Regions from separate parts of the Streptomyces sp. NPDC052036 genome, predicted to be linked through region 2. Evidence: riboswitches for the same ligand, from Rfam matches in the RefSeq annotation. Region 2 holds a riboswitch; the other holds the start of a gene.
The links. Region 2 has a riboswitch for cyclic di-AMP ahead of AB0L95_RS15610 (transglycosylase SLT domain-containing protein). Riboswitches for the same ligand answer to the same signal wherever they lie in the genome.
Positions count from the first base shown of each region.

Region 1 (5,009 bases), on a different contig from region 2:
GCCCTGCGTGCTCAGCCCTTGAAGCGCGGGAACGCGCTCCGGCCGGCGTACACCGCGGCGTCGTCGAGGATCTCCTCGATGCGCAGCAGCTGGTTGTACTTGGCGACGCGCTCCGAGCGGGCCGGGGCACCGGTCTTGATCTGGCCGCAGTTGGTGGCGACGGCCAGGTCGGCGATGGTGACGTCCTCGGTCTCACCGGAGCGGTGGGACATCATGCACTTGAAGCCGCTGCGCTGGGCCAGCTCGACGGCGTCGAGGGTCTCGGTCAGCGAACCGATCTGGTTGACCTTGACCAGCAGGGCGTTGGCGGTGCCCTCCTCGATGCCGCGGGCGAGGCGCTCGGGGTTGGTGACGAACAGGTCGTCACCGACGAGCTGGACCTTGTCGCCGAGACGGTCGGTGATGACCTTCCAGCCGGCCCAGTCGTCCTCGAACAGCGGGTCCTCGATGGAGACGAGCGGGTAGGCCGCGACGAGCTCCTCGTAGTACTCCGTCATCTCGGCGGCGGAGCGCTCCTTGCCCTCGAAGAGGTACTTGCCCTCCTTGTAGAACTCGGAGGCGGCGACGTCGAGGGCGAGGGCGATCTGCTCACCGGGGGCGTAGCCGGCTTCCTTGATGGCCTCGAGGATCAGGTCGAGGGCCTCACGGTTGGAGCCGAGGTTCGGGGCGAAGCCGCCCTCGTCGCCGAGGCCGGTGGACAGGCCCTTGCGCTTCAGCACCTTCTTGAGGGTGTGGTAGACCTCGGTACCCCAGCGCAGGGCCTCGGAGAAGGACTCCGCGCCGATCGGGGCGATCATGAACTCCTGGATGTCCACGTTGGAGTCGGCGTGCGAGCCGCCGTTGAGGATGTTCATCATCGGCACCGGCAGCAGGTGCGCGTTCGGGCCGCCCAGGTAGCGGAAGAGCGGGAGGTCGCTGGCCTCGGAGGCGGCGTGGGCCACGGCGAGGGAGACGCCGAGGATGGCGTTGGCGCCGAGGGAGCCCTTGTTGTCGGTGGCGTCCAGGTCGAACATCGCCTGATCGATCAGGCGCTGCTCGGTGGCGTCGTAGCCGACGAGCTCCGGGCCGATCTGCTCGATGACCGCGAGGACGGCCTTCTCGACACCCTTGCCCTGGTAGCGGTTGGGGTCGCCGTCGCGGAGCTCGATGGCCTCGAAGGCGCCGGTGGAGGCGCCGGACGGAACGGCGGCACGACCCGTGCTGCCGTCGTCGAGGCCGACCTCGACCTCGACCGTGGGGTTGCCTCGGGAGTCCAGGATTTCCCGGGCTACGACGACGTCGATGGACGGCACGAGCATCTCCTTCATGGATGTGACGCTGGGGGTGCGGGGCACCTTGCGACTAGAGCCTAACCGTCCCGGGGCATCGGCCAGCCGACCGACCGTCCCGCGGACAGGGTGACGGTACACATTGTTCCATCGCGGAACAAAGAGCGGGTGACGAAGGAGGGACGCCGAGGCAAAAAGCCCCGCTCCGGTGCGTTCGGGGGTGCACGCACCGGAGCGGGGGGCCCGTGGGGACGGGGCGGGTCCTCAGGCGGCGCCGACCGTGGGGGGTGCGGCCGGGGGGAAGCCGCGGGCCGGACGCCGAAGAGCTGTCACTTCAGGTGCAGCTGCTGGCCCGGGTAGATGAGGTCGGCGTTCTCGACGATGTCCTTGTTCAGCTGGAACAGCTTCTCCCAGCCGCCCTGGACGTGGTGCTTCTGGGCGATCGCGCTGAGGGTGTCGCCCTGGACCACCTTGTACTCGCCGTCGCCCTTCTTGACCTTCTTGCCGGTCGGGGTGGTGACGGTCGTCCGGGGGGCCGGGCGCTGCGCGGAACGGCCCGCCGCCTGCTGCTCGGTCGAGCGGGTGGTGGTGCTCTTCACGGAGTCGCCGGAGCCGGTGGAACCGGTGGAGGTGCCCGTGGAGGCCGCGGCACCGTTGTAGGGGGCGCTGGTCAGACCGGTGCCGCAGACCGGCCAGGCACCCTTGCCCTGGCCCGAGAGGACCTTCTCGGCGACGGCTATCTGCTGACCCTTGGAGGCCTGGTCGGCGCGCGGGGCGTAGGCGGTGCCCCCGTAGGCGGCCCAGGTCGAGTTGGTGAACTGCAGGCCGCCGTAGAAGCCGTTGCCCGTGTTGATGGACCAGTTGCCGCCGGACTCGCACTGCGCGACGGCGTCCCACTGGGAGGCGGTGGCGGCGGAGGCGCTGCCGGCCGCCATCAGCGGGCCGGCGACAGCGGCGCCGGTGACACCGGCGAGCGCGATGGCGCGGACGGCCTTGGACGGACGGCGGTGCTTGCCCTTGCCTGAACACAGCATGGTTCGATCCCCTCACCGACGCCTGCGAGGTGAGCTGTCGGGTTCGGGCCGGTTGAGTTGCCCGGCCGCGCGCCTCCCCGGCGCACGGCTCCACCCCTAGCCGCACCCGGTCAACTCCCGGGCACGGCACCTACCTTGGGTCCCCCGCTCCTGCCTACGGCGCTCGAAGCGTCGACTGTTCCCGTACGGCCGCTGGCAGGATTCGGCGTTGCGACCGTCGGGGCCCGCTATGGCGAGCGGTCACGACCGTAAGCAGGCGACGCACCGAATTTCAAAGACGATCAAGGCTTATGAGACTCATGTCTCACTCTCGCCAAACCGGACATTCAGCGCGAAGCGGGGCGTGAAGTGGCCTCGTCGAGGCGGCAGTTCGGACGGCGGTTCAGGACCCGTCGCCGGACAGCCCGGACGTCACCACAAGACTCAGACCGGGCACGATGCGGTTGGGGTCGGCGCCGATCTCCTTCTTGTTCGCGTCGTACAGCGCGTGCCAACCACCCTTGAGGTCAAGGAAGTCGGCGATGCCCGACAGAGTGTCTCCGAGGCGGACGAGGTACGAGTCGTCGACGGTCTCGCGCCCGGCGGCGGAGCCGCGCGAGGCATGACGGCCGGCCGACTCGCCGGTGCGGCCGTCCGCGTCGCCCTCGTCGGCGTTGTCGCCGCGGTGGCGGCCGGCACCGGAGGACGAAGACGCCCCGCTCTGCCCGACCTTGTCCGACTCGTCGCTCTTCGTCGTGCCCGAGAGCGTGCCGAGAAGGCCGTCCGATCCGCTCTCGCTCTCGTCGCCCCCGGTCGAGTCGTCCGTCGCCGTCGAGGACGGCGAGGAGGAGGAAGGCGAGGACGACGGGGAGTCGGAGGAAGACGGAGACGAGGAGGACGACGGCGACTCGGAGGAAGAAGAAGACGACGAAGGCGATGTCGACGGCGAGTCCGACGAGTCCGACGGCTTGGCCGAGTCCGACGCCCCCGACGAGTGGTGGGACGTGGACGACTGGGATCCGTCAGACGCGTCGGACGGCCCGAAGCCCACCCCGGTGTCCGAGAAGAAGACGGCGCCGCCGCCGGAGGAGTGGTCGCCCACCCCCGTGTCGACGTCCGCGGCGGCCGAGTCCTTGCCCAGGCCGGAGACCACGCCACAGGTACCCCAGGCGGAGACGCCCCGGTGGTCCAGGACCTTCTCGGCGACGGCTATCTGCTGGGAGCGGCTCGCCTGGTCGGGACTGGGGGCGTAGTCGAGGCCGCCGTACTTGTCCCAGTCCTCCTGCGTCAACTGGAGTCCGCCGTAGTGGCCGTTGCCGTGGTCGGCGCTCCAGGAACCACCGCTCTCGCACTCCGCGACGCGGTCCCAGGTCGTACCGCTGGCCGCGCTCGCACCGGTGGCGGCCAGGAGCGGGATCGCGATCGCTGAGCCGGTGACCCCTGCGGCGACGAGGAGTGCCGGAGCCTGGCGGGGGCGACGGTGTCGGCCGTTCCCGGAGAGCATGCGGTTGCCTTTCACACGACTGCAGGGGCCAACGCGGCGGCTGTGGCGTACCGCCGCGTTGCTGCGTGAAGGTATCCGCAGTCGATCACTTGTCACAAGTTAATGCAGCACAGATCACGTGAAGATTACGGAGTTGAGAAAATGTCACCTTTTCGTGACCGTCGGCGTGTCCGCCACCTCAGTCCGCAGCGTCGGCGGTACAGCGGTGATCTTCCTTCGGAATCGGTGTGAACTCCACCGGAAGCGTGCGCAATCCGCGCATAATGAGTCCTCCACGCCAGCGCAAATCGGCAGAATCCGCCGCGAGTCGCAGGTCCGGGAGTCGGGTGAGGAGCGTGGCGAGCGCGGTCTGTCCCTCCAGCCGGGCGAGGGGCGCACCGAGGCAGTAGTGGATGCCGTGCCCGTAGCCGAGGTGCTGATTGTCACGGCGGGAGAGGTCGAGGACATCGGGATCGGCGAACCGCTCAGGATCCCGGTCCGCGGCGGCGAGCACCACGAGGACGGGATCACCCGCGGCGATGTCCTGCCCGCCGATGGAGAGCGGCCGGGTCGCGAACCGCCAGGTCGCCAGCTCGACCGGGCCGTCGTAGCGCAGGAGTTCCTCGACGCCGGTCTCCAGGAGGTCCCTCTCGCCACGGCTGAGCGAGGTCTGGAGGCGGGACCGCTGCCCGGGGTGGGTGAGCAGGGCGTACGTCCCGTTGCCGATGAGGTTGACGGTGGTCTCGAACCCGGCGAAGAGCAGGATGAAGGCCATGGCGGCGGCCTCGTTCTCGGTGAGGTGCTCGCCGTGGTCGGAGGCGCGGATCAGCCCGGAGATGAGGTCCTCGCCGGGGCCGGGTGTCTCGGACAGTGCCTCGCGCTTGCGGTGGATGAGGTCGGCGAGGTAGCCGCGCATCTTCTTCACGGACCGCGCGACCCCGCCCCGGGGGCCTTTGCCGTGGCGGATCATCATGCCCGCCCAGTCCCGGAAGTCGTCCTGGTCCTCGCGGGGGACGCCGAGCATGTCGCAGATCGCGTAGATGGGGAGCGGGAAGGCGAACTCGTGGATGAGGTCGGCGGATCCGCGGTCCGCGAACCGGTCGATGAGCTGATCGGCCAGCTCCTGCACCCGGGGCGCGAACTCGGCGACGCGGCGGGGCGTGAACGCCTTGGAGACCAGTCGGCGCAGCCGGGTGTGGTCCGGCGGGTCGATGTTGAGCAGGTGCGTCATGAGCTCGGCCTTGC
Region 1 covers NZ_JBFAWW010000002.1:430,600-435,608, reverse strand. The annotation lists gene eno (phosphopyruvate hydratase) at 12-1,298, opposite strand; gene AB0L95_RS05975 (transglycosylase family protein) at 1,598-2,302, opposite strand; cyclic di-AMP (ydaO/yuaA leader) riboswitch at 2,307-2,474, opposite strand; gene AB0L95_RS05970 (transglycosylase family protein) at 2,685-3,785, opposite strand; gene AB0L95_RS05965 (cytochrome P450) at 3,964-5,009, opposite strand, start outside.
Region 1: another riboswitch for cyclic di-AMP. It lies ahead of AB0L95_RS05975 (transglycosylase family protein); the one in region 2 lies ahead of AB0L95_RS15610 (transglycosylase SLT domain-containing protein).

Region 2 (5,009 bases):
AGCCGCCTTCGCACCGCACTCCGGCAGCGGGGCCAGACCCGAGCGGGCGTCCTTCACATAGCGGACCATGTCGCGGCGCGCCTGCTCCAGGGCCGGGTGAGCGCGCAGCCGGGCGAGGGCCTCGGCGTGCCGGGCGTCGTCCGTGAGGTCGGAGTCCAGCAGCTCGCACAGGGCGATGTCCTCGGCCAGCCCCATGCGCTCCGCGCGCTCGCGCAGACGCAGCACCGGGAGGGTGGGGACGCCCTCGCGCAGGTCCGTGCCGGGCGTCTTCCCGGACTCGTGCGAGTCCGACGCGATGTCCAGGACGTCGTCGGCGAGCTGGAACGCCACACCCAGCCGCTCGCCGTACTGCGTGAGCACGTCCACGACCGTCTCGTCGGCACCCGACATCATCGCCCCGAAGCGGCACGCCACCGCCACCAGCGAGCCGGTCTTGCCGCCGAGGACGTCAAGATAGTGCTCCACGGGGTCACGGCCGTCCCGCGGACCCGCCGTCTCCAGGATCTGACCGGTGACCAGGCGCTCGAACGCCTCCGCCTGGACCCGGACCGCCTCGGGACCGAGATCGGCCAGAATGTGCGACGCCCTCGCGAACAGGAAGTCACCCGTGAGGACCGCAACCGAGTTGCCCCAGCGGGTGTTCGCGCTGTCCACCCCGCGCCGCACCGCGGCCTCGTCCATCACATCGTCGTGGTAGAGGGTGGCGAGGTGGGTCAGCTCCACGACCACGGCCGAGGGCACGATCCCTGGCGCGTACGGGTCACCGAACTGCGCCGCGAGCATCACGAGCAGCGGCCGGAACCGCTTCCCGCCCGCACGCACCAAGTGCTGTGCGGCGTCCGTGATGAAGGGCACCTCACTCTTGGTGGCCTCGAGCAACCCTTCCTCGACAGCCGCCAATCCGGCCTGGACATCGGCTTCCAGAGCCTGGTCCCGCACGCTCAGCCCGAACGGCCCGACGACGGTCACGTGGGGTCTCCTGTCTGCTGACGTCTGCTGACGGTCACACGGTCGGTCTCAAGGACGGTCACTTGGTCGATGACGCCGTACGTCGACGTCGCTCATCGAGTTTGTCGATCTGTCGCCGCCATCACTCAAGTCAGCGTATCCGGTCACGTTTCGATCACCACGAGCGCCCACTGTTCCAGGCCGGGCGGTATCGGATCGCGAACGGTATGTTCTTGACCATCTGATACGAACAGACATTCGCTGACATAACCGAAAAGCACGTTTTACTACCTGAATCACCCCATTTACCCCTCAGGCCCACAGGCGCCAGGCACCCCTTCAACTCCCCCGCACGCCACCACCCCGCTCCCCGGGCGCCTCTTTTCGGCCATCGAATGCCCCCCTGCGACTCCCTCACGCCCCTGCGCCTCCGTCACGCCCGGCCGCCCTCGCACGCCGCGCCCGCCGACCGGAGACCCACCCCGCCCGACCGGCACACCCGAAGAACTCCCCTTACGGGCAACGGAGTCCGGGCCGCACCAACGGCCCCACCCGCCAGACAGGTCCGAGTCGGACCACAGAGAGGGCAGTCATTTTGTCCGAATTAAGAGCTTATATGGTGAAGTGATGGTGACAACCACGGAAGCGGAAGTGAAATAGCTCACGTGCTCGACATGCGGGTCGCCGCAGGCGCGCCATCAACTCCGGCTTTGCTAATGGCAACTTGAGCCCAGCTTAACAATCTGGATCACTGACATTATTCCCCCACTTCAAGGTCAATTCGGACGGACTGTGACGTGCAGGCTTGTTCCCGACATGTGCTGTCGCATACCTTCCCCTCGATCCGAGCGGAACGCCGAATCCTGCCACCGCTCAGGAGCCCATCGACCCATGACGGCAGGAGCGGGGGACCCAGGTAAGCCGCCGATCCGGACACCACACCGGAACGGCTAGGGGTGTAGCCGTGGCCTCGGCATCGAGGACACAGCCGGGCACCTCCCCGCCCGAACCCGACAGCTCACCTCGCAGGCGCAGGAGAGGAACGCGACATGTCCGCTTTCGCACTGCCCGCACGCCGTCGGGATCGTGGCTCCAAGGCCACCCGTCTCACCCGTGCCCTCGCAATCGCGGGGACGGGTGCCGCCCTTCTCGCCCTGCCGGTCATGGGAGCGACCAGCGCTTCCGCCGCGCCCGGCAAGCCGGGGAACGTCACCTCCGCCACCGTCGTGAAGACCAGAGGCACCACCCTCGACAGCTGGATCCGTCAGTCGCTGGACGTCATGGCCCAGCACGGTATCCCCGGCACGTACAACGGCATCTACCGCAACGTGATGCGCGAGTCGTCCGGCAACCCGAGGGCCATCAACCTCTGGGACTCCAACGCCCGTAAGGGAATCCCCTCCAAGGGCCTGCTCCAGGTCATCGACCCGACCTTCGCCGCGTACCACGTACCCGGCACGTCGTTCGATCCCTACGACCCGGTGGCGAACATCACGGCCGCGTGCAACTACGCCGCCCACCGGTACGGCTCGATCGACAACGTCAACAGCGCGTACTAGGAGGCCTGTCGGTCGCCTACCGGTGGGAGCCTGACGCCCGACCGGTAGGCCCGGCAGCCGATCAGCGGGCCTGGTGACAGCCGGCGGACCGCCGGTCGGCGCTGTCGGCCGGCGGCCGATGGCCGGCGAAGAGTCGTTCGAGGACGACGGCGATGCCGTCGTCCTCGTTCGACGTGGTGATCTCGTCCGCCACGGCCTTGAGTTCGGGGTGAGCATTGGCCATCGCCACCCCGTGCGCGGCCCAGTCGAACATCGGGATGTCATTGGGCATGTCGCCGAAGGCGATGGTCTCCGACGGACCCAGCCCCAGATGGCCGGCGGCCAGTGCGAGCCCCGTCGCCTTGGTGACGCCGCACGGCTGGAGCTCCACGGTGCCGGGCCCGGACATGGTGACCGTCGCCAGGGAGCCCACCGCCGCGCGGGCCGCCGTCGCCAACTCGTCGTCCGACAGCGCGTGATGGCGCAGCAGTACCTTGCTGATCGGCTCGCACCACAGGTCGTCGCGCCGCTCGACCCGTACCGCGGGCAGGGTGGGGTGCGGCATCCGGTAGCCGGGTTCGATGAGCGTGAGCCCGTCCACCCCGTCCTGGTCCACGGCCGCGTACACCTGCCCCACCTCGGCCTCGATCTTGCCGAGTGCGGTCTCGGCCAACTCCCGGTCCAGCGTGACGGAGAACAGCAGCCGGTTCGTGCCGGCGTCGTACACCTGCGCGCCCTGCCCGCACACCGCGAGCCCCGTGCTGCCGAGGTCGTCGAGCAGCGGCCGCACCCTGGGCGCCGGACGCCCCGTCACGACGAGGTGCTGTGCGCCTGCCGCCGACGCTCGCGCCAGCGCGGCCCTCGACCGGTCGGAGAGCGTGTCGTCGTGACGCAACAGCGTTCCGTCCAGGTCAGTGGCGATGAGTGAATATGCGAGGGGTGCGGCCATGATCAGAGAATACGGATGGAACGCCCCGGCGACTCGGCGCGAACCGGACGACGTCCGGTATCCCGTGTCCACCGAACTCCCGTAACACGGAACCCGAGTTGCCCAGCGCCGTCCAAAACACGAGGGCGCCCCGCCCCAGCACACCCCGGCCCGGCGCAGGACCCGTACTGGCCCCGTCCTTCGGCCCCGTGCCACACCACGGGCCCACCCGGCGCGCGGCAGCGCCTCGCGCGGCCGGTGCACGCATCGGGCGCTCAGGCGCCCGCGTCCAACAGGCGGCGCCCCAGCGCACGCACGGCCTCCCGGAGTGCGTACGGCTGCACGACGCGGAACGGCGCATAGATCACGAGAACGGCGCCTGGATCACGACCAGTTGTTCCGCCGCGTACCGCTCGGGCCCGCCGGCGGTGGCGACGGGACGCGACGCGGGCAGAACCCGCCCCACCGCCCTTGACCGGGCCGCGGCCTGCGCGGCATGACCCCATATGACGAACCGGTGCTCCTGGAACCGCCGGCCGCGGGTGACGAGACCGACACACCTGGCCCTGGGGGAGGAGGACTCCTTCTCCCGCCGCATGTTCGGGCGCGAACTTGGACCGCCCTGGGACGCGGTGGACCTGGAGGCCGACCCGGACCGGGAGTGGCGCTCCGCCGCGCAGGACTCCCCCGAGCAGTCGTACGCGCTGTGGCGGCAGACGGTGGCGCGTTCCCGCGCGCTGCTCGCGGAGGCCTTGGAGGGCGGTGGCCTGGACCGCCCGGCCGCGGGCAGCCGGCCCGCCGACCGGACGCCCGGTCTGCGACGCGTCCTGATCGACCTCATCGAGGAGTACGCGCGCCACGTGGGCCACGCCGATCTCCTCCGCGAGTCCATCGACGGCCGGGTCGGAGAGGACCCGCCGCAGTGAGCGGCGTCGGAGATGACCCCCGCGGTGCGCCGGATCAGCCGGTGCTGTGACCGGGCACGCCACCGGGATCGACGAACCGGCCCGCCTCACCGACGAACCGGCCGCCTGCGACGGCTGGGCTCACCCCACCGACGCGCCGGGGCGTGACGATGCCACAGCCCCAGCCCGTCGTCCGTCTGTCCCCGGCTCCGCCCCGCGCCCTCAGCCGTGCGCCGACGCCAGATGTTTCGCGAGCCGGGGAGAGGCGAACTCCGTGCCGCACACGAAGCGCATCACCGGCCCGTACGAGGACGCCGCGGGCAGGCCCGTGAAGTACAGACCCGGCACGGAGGACACATACCCCGCGCCGAGCCTCGGCGCCCCCCGGCTCACCCCCAGCTGCGTGCGCAACTCGTGGCCCAGGAAGTCCATCGCCGCAATGTCCACGCGGTAGCCGGTGGCGGCGATCACATGGTCCGCGGCGAGCTCCTCCGTACTGCCCGCGTGCGTCCGGATCGACAGAACGGGGCTGCCGTCCGGCGCGGAGGCGCCGACCACCCGGGCGACCTCACGCACCTGCACCTTGCTCTGGAAGCGCTCCCGCAGCCACCACGCGCCGAGCGGGCCGAGGACCCGGCGCACCAGGTAATGACGGGTCTGGTCCGGCAGGAACCGGTAGGGGTGCGGGTA
Region 2 covers NZ_JBFAWW010000009.1:86,937-91,945, forward strand. The annotation lists gene AB0L95_RS15605 (polyprenyl synthetase family protein) at 1-969, opposite strand, end outside; cyclic di-AMP (ydaO/yuaA leader) riboswitch at 1,793-1,993, shown strand; gene AB0L95_RS15610 (transglycosylase SLT domain-containing protein) at 1,998-2,507, shown strand; gene AB0L95_RS15615 (HAD family hydrolase) at 2,569-3,435, opposite strand; gene AB0L95_RS15620 (DUF664 domain-containing protein) at 3,957-4,340, shown strand; gene AB0L95_RS15625 (FAD-dependent oxidoreductase) at 4,542-5,009, opposite strand, start outside.